Regions from separate parts of the Paenibacillus sp. 481 genome, predicted to be linked through region 1. Evidence: riboswitches for the same ligand, from Rfam matches in the RefSeq annotation. Region 1 holds a riboswitch; the other holds the start of a gene.
What was found. Region 1 has a riboswitch for glycine ahead of KIK04_RS08860 (alanine/glycine:cation symporter family protein). Riboswitches for the same ligand answer to the same signal wherever they lie in the genome.
Positions count from the first base shown of each region.

Region 1 (3,157 bases):
TTGATGCTAGTGAAATGACAATAAGATATTAGTTGTCACTATAGGCGTAAATTCCAGAGTTATTTTTTAAAAAGCCTCATCATTAAAAAAGCGACCTCGTAATCGTAAGGTCGCTTTTTTAATCCGAACTATTATTTCTTACTCAAATGCTCCCAATACAGCTTGGTCTCGCTAACCACCACACCCGACAAGGCCAGTAACGCTACGAGATTCGGCAAAGCCATTAAGCCGTTCACAATGTCCGACAGCTTCCAGATCACATCCAGCTTAATAAATGCACCCATGCCGATGATACAAATAAACACAATGCGATAAGGCAATATAGCCTTCACCCCGAACAAATAAACGATGCAACGCTCACCGTAGTAATTCCAACCGAGTATCGTTGTAAAAGCGAACAAGATCAGGCATACCGTCAAGATCACTGATCCAAACGGCAGCACCGCGTCAAAAGCTGCCTGCGTCATCGCAGCGCCTTCTGTCGAGCCATTCCATACGCCCGTAACGATCAGCGTTAAGCCCGTCAAGGAGCACACAATAATCGTATCGAAAAAGGTACCCGTCATCGACACGAGTCCCTGCTCTGCCGGCCACTTCGTCTTCGCGGCCGCAGCGGCAATTGGCGTGCTGCCTAGTCCGGACTCGTTCGAGAACACGCCGCGGGCGATACCGTTTTGAATCGCCATCATAACCGTGGCTCCAAGGAATCCGCCGCCAGCCGCTGTTGCGTTAAAGGCGCCGTGAAAGACGAGTGATATCGCCTGCGGAATTCGATCCGCGTAGGCAATCAGTACGATACAGCTTGCTACAAAGTACACGATAGCCATCGTAGGCACGATTGTTGTCGCCGTGCGGCTAATGTTCTGAATGCCGCCGATCGTCACCAAGGCAGTTAGCACCGTAACAACCGCTGCGGTGATCACGACAGGAATGCCTAGGCTTACCTGCGTGGAAGAGGCAATCGCGTTAATTTGCGGGAACGTACCGATCCCGAATAACGCCACAAGCACCCCGCTAACTGCAAAAAAGACAGCCAATGGCTTGAACTTCTTGCCAAGCCCTTTCTCTATATAATACATCGGACCGCCTAGCACTTGTCCGTTGTCATCGATGCTGCGATACTTCACGGCTAGCAGCCCTTCCGCATACTTCGTCGCCATACCGAAGAACGCTGCCATCCACATCCAGAATAACGCACCTGGCCCACCAACCTTGATGGCGGTTGCCACACCAACAATATTACCTGTCCCGATTGTCGCAGCCAGTGCCGTAGCGAGTGCACCGAAGCTGGAAACATCACCTTCGCCTTCATTTTTAGCCTTAAATACAAGCTTCAAAGCCAAAGGCAGGCGAAACAATTGCAGTAAGCCAAGCCGCAACGTAAACAAGATTCCCGTTCCGACCAGCAATATAAGCAGCGGCGGCCCCCATACAATTTTACCAATACTGTCCAACCATTGTTCTACCATAATGACCATTTCCCCTCGCAAAATGTAAACATAAAAAGAGCCAAATCAGCTGATTTGACTCTGGGGACATGTGTGCAGAATAATGTTCATAGCGTAAGTTAGTTCTGCAATTTGCAAACACATGAAAAATGATGAAAATAAACGAAAATTCATGTATTACCATGCAAAAACAAGTAAACATTCGCAAACTTGCGAATGTACGTGCATACATGCAGCAAAAATAACATAGATACAAATCACTTACGATATCTATTTCTACATCCCTGTCCTTTTACCTGAGAGTTTGAGCGAGTCTATCCAACTCGCTTTGCCCCTTCGGTGCCCCATAACGGAGTCTCTCCAGAGTCCTGTCCATTTACGGTCCTGCTTGCCACAATCAATAATCGAATCCATTGATCTGATCAAGCGCCTGAGAGCGTACCCCTTCGGCCAGACATATGCCTATCTCCCGCAAACTTCATCCAGTTATAAAGTTGTAAATTACATTGTAGAGAACAGACTACCATTTCGCAAGGGGGAAACTAATGGTAATGAAAGCCATATTTCATTCAAAACGTCACAACAGTATCAATAAAAAGTGACTTCAGGAAACGCGTCACTAACACCGTCCATTAACTCGCCGCCAGTTCCTTTTAAATGCTTATTAAAAAAGTCCAGTACGTACTGATTCACAATAAACGCGGATCGTTCGCCGTGTATTTCGCCCGTTGCGCCCGTAAACTTCAATAACTCAGAAAACAGCTGGAAGTCTGTAAAGTTAAAATGACCACTACCTTCTACAAATAACAAGCTACCACCATGTTTAACGACACGATCCATAATGGCTAACTCAGCAGCAATATGTTTCTTGAGTTGTGCATCGGGAACTTGACCTTGCTGGCTCTTTTTAATAATGTCTCGATAATTGTCGGTTTTCATAAATAGAAATGGCTTATTAATGTCCGTTCGATTGTCCACTTCAATAATCGTTCCATCCATGTTAATCACGGCTTTAATGTGAGGGTTCAAGTAACCAGCATTGAAAGCCGTAGCTCCTCCAAAAGAATGCCCCATCACGCCGATGTTATGCACATCTATTTTCCCTTTAAATGCACGGCCCACCGTTCCCATCGTTCCAGCATTCAGCTGCTGAAATTGTTTAATCACAAAATGAACATCTTCCGTCCATACTGCTCCAACTTTTTTACCAACCTCATAAAAATTACTTCCATTTATCTCTGTCGTATAGCCAGTGACGTTTCCAGCAGGAAAAGCGGTTGCCACACTACTATAAGTGTGATCGATGGCGGCCACTATGTACCTATGACTAGCTAAATGTTCAGCTTGTGCAGTATGCATGATTCTGCTCGTTCCCATCCCATGGCTGATTAGCACTAACGGATATGGCTTTGTAGCAGGGTGCAATTCTGCATGTTCGTAAGAATGGCTGCGCGCATATTTCCAGTAGTCTAGTAAAGATGAGGGCAGTTTAAACAGTTTCGCGTACTCCTGCATATAGGTTTCAAATATGTCCCGTTGTTCTGGAAAAAGCGCTTTGCTCTGCCTACGCGTGTTCTTGTCAGCTAGATCAGCGGGATACCAGACTTGCACCATTAGCTCCCGTTTGTCGCTTTCATCGTCAGTGAACATTTCATCTCGGTTCGTGTCCGTAAAATGAAAAGTTTGAGTGCCTACCTTAAGCAGTCCGC
Region 1 is NZ_CP075175.1:2,079,475-2,082,631, reverse strand. Features, by position in the region: gene KIK04_RS08865 (retropepsin-like aspartic protease) at 1-32, shown strand, start outside; gene KIK04_RS08860 (alanine/glycine:cation symporter family protein) at 132-1,469, opposite strand; glycine riboswitch at 1,723-1,822, opposite strand; gene KIK04_RS08855 (alpha/beta hydrolase family protein) at 2,037-3,157, opposite strand, start outside.

Region 2 (3,157 bases), 2.1 Mb from region 1:
CGACAGCCATTCCTGTCAATTCGCAAATGTAAGACTGGAACTCGAAAATGGCTTGCAGTTCGCCTTGGCTAATTTCTGCTTGATACGGCGTATAAGCCGTATAAAATTCGGAGCGTGAAATCACGTGATTAATGACGACCGGCACGTGATGATCGTAAATGCCTGCGCCTAAAAAGCTCACATATTGCTCAAAGTCAGCATTGCGTCCTGCCAGATCCTTCATATGCAGGAGCATTGCTTGCTCGTCTAAGGCAGAGGACATCGGCAAGATGCCTTCATAGCGTACCGCGGCTGGAATATCGCGAAACAACTCTTCTATAGACGAAATGCCGATCGTTTGCATCATATCAATTTGATCTTGCTCCGTCATCGGGATGTAGCGATGCTTCTGCTTCTTCATTGTTTCGCTCCTTCTGTATGAGTTCCGTCAGTGTGCGTTCCTGCTGCGGGCTGACTTGGTGTCCGTTTATAAAAAGGGGCCTTGATAACGCGCGCCTTCAACTGTTTCCCGCGCACATCAACGAATACGTCCGTGTCGAGTGTGCTGTAAGCGGCATCAATTAAGGCAAGCCCGAGATTACGCTTGAGTGTAGGGGATTGCGTGCCCGTCGTCACTTCCCCGATCTGCTTGCCGTCAGTGTTGTAGACGGCATAGTGTGAGCGCGGGATGCCGCGATCGATCATTTCAATGCCAACGAGCTTGCGCGGTAAGCCAGCTGTTTTTTGCTGGATAAGCGCCTCGCGTCCGATAAAATCGTCGGTATCGAGCTTCACGAACCATTGCAGCCCTGCCTCCAGTGGCGAGATGTGCGCCGACAGCTCTTGCCCGTAGAGCGGCAGTTTAGCTTCGAAGCGCAGCGTGTCGCGCGCACCTAGGCCAGCTGGCACTAAGCCATGCGGCGCGCCAGCTTGTAGCAAGGCTTGCCACAATTGCGGGGCATCGTCCGCTGCTACGTATAGCTCAAAGCCGTCTTCACCCGTGTAGCCTGTGCGTGATACAAGCGCACGCACACCGCTGACGAGCGCATCTGGCACGAAGCGGAATCCGGCTAACGAAGCGACAGGCGCATCGGTCAATTGCGACACGATAGCAACAGCCGCTGGGCCTTGGACCGCCAGCAGTGCCGTCTGTTCAGAAGCGTTCTCCATGACGACGCCGTCTTGAAAACGGTCTCCGGCATCGGTAAGTGCGCGTTGCAGCCAGCTCCAATCTTTCTCAATGTTGGAAGCATTCACAACTAGCATAAAGTACTGCTCCTGAATGCGGTATACGAGCAGATCATCGACGACTCCGCCATCGGGATAACATAGCAGGGAATATTGCGCCTGCCCATTTTCTAAGCGGGTCACATCGTTTGTCGTAACGTATTGCAAAAACGCTTGTGCAGCGGAACCGCTTACATAAAACTCTCCCATATGGGACACATCGAACAAGCCTGCACGCTGGCGAACAGCCTCGTGCTCCTGCGTAATACTGCTAAATTGGACAGGCAGCTCCCAGCCCCCAAAATCAATACAGCGAGCAGCAGGGTGGGCGGCGTATAAGGGAAACAATGGCGTTCGTTGTAAGGTTGTCATGACATCACCTCGTTATCGACTTAGGCACTTCATCAAACGAATGAATAACAAAAAAAGACAGAGCAAAGAACACGACATCCAGCAGCATGACCACATGCAGCCGCATATCTAATTCTTTGAGCTCTGTCCTTTGTACCTGAGAGTTACCTCGCACGCGTGTATGTGATGTGAGTCTCTATGATGTCGAAAGTCGCGAGTCGCGAGTTTCCCCTTGGGTGACCCTCGTCGCACCACGTTCAATCATGCCGTCTATAAGCATAAGTACAATCGCGATGTGAGTGGGCTCTCTCCAGAGGTGCGTCCATTAAAGGTCCTTTTGCCTGAGAGATTCACCCGTGGGGGCTTACTCCTTCGGCGTCACCTATAACACAGTGATCTCTCCCTATAACTTCATCCGCATATAAAGTTGTTCTACTATCATTTTTACTCGATGCTTCCGGACGTTGTCAAATTAATTTTCGGTTAAGATATCCCTACTTGACAGTTACTAGCGAACTGAAATACGCTAGATGGTGTTAAAATTATACATTGTAAGCGCTTGAGACAATACCTTATAACTGATGAGGAAATGAGGCGTTATGATGAGTGAAATTAGAGACAATTTCGTGTATAGCGAAGAGCATGAGTGGGCGATAGTGGTTCAAGATCGTACGATCCGTGTCGGTATTTCCGATCACGCTCAAACCTTGTTAGGGGACATCGTATTTGTTGAATTCCCTAACGTAGGTGCTACTGTATCTGCTAATGACAGCATCGGCTCTATTGAATCTGTTAAGACCGTATCCGAGTTGTATTGCCCTGTATCAGGGACGATTACAAGCATTAATGAATCGCTAGTGAATGAACCTGAAAAGCTAAACAGCGATCCGTACGGCGACGGCTGGATTTTTGAAATTGAAGTCGCAGGTAGTGTAGAAGAAGCATTAAAGTCATTATTAACACCAGCGCAATATCAATCTCATATTTCGTAGTATATGCATCGGGTTGACGCCTTGTTTTTTATTGTGAGCGGGCGTCAACTTTAACTTAGACATCACGGATGACTCACTTTCACAGCCAAGCCATTGCTGTTCATTTACCTACCATATCGGTCAGCATGATGGTTCCTCGCATACATCGCATACATAATGATGAATACGCAGTGCGCAGCACGTAATAACATCCCAACTTCCCAACATCCCTAACGACATGACAAAAGTTAAAGGCTTTTAACTTTCGGTTCCCAAATTTCATGTTCCGAATTTCCAGTACCAGTTCTCACATATGCCTTAAGCATGAGAGGGGGTGAGGATTACATTGTAACGAAGTCTACCATTTTTGATGTCGCCCGCAAATGTGGATTGTCTACCGTGACGGTGTCCATAGTACGGAATCATGCTCCATCTGTAAAGAGACTACGATCGCCGCAACGTTCTGTAAGCCATCTATGAGCTCCAATACATCCCAAGTTCTGCGGCCAGAGTGCTCGTGCGAAGAAGAAGGAACGTGATCGGCTTTATGTTAACTACGTTAAATGACTCTTTTTATGACTGAATCGTCAGATCCGTGTATAGCTGCTTAAAAGATGATGTCTATGTGC
Region 2 is NZ_CP075175.1:5,634,031-5,637,187, reverse strand. Features, by position in the region: gene gcvPA (aminomethyl-transferring glycine dehydrogenase subunit GcvPA) at 1-400, opposite strand, end outside; gene gcvT (glycine cleavage system aminomethyltransferase GcvT) at 397-1,578, opposite strand; glycine riboswitch at 1,877-1,972, opposite strand; gene gcvH (glycine cleavage system protein GcvH) at 2,160-2,549, shown strand.
Region 2: another riboswitch for glycine. It lies ahead of gcvT (glycine cleavage system aminomethyltransferase GcvT); the one in region 1 lies ahead of KIK04_RS08860 (alanine/glycine:cation symporter family protein).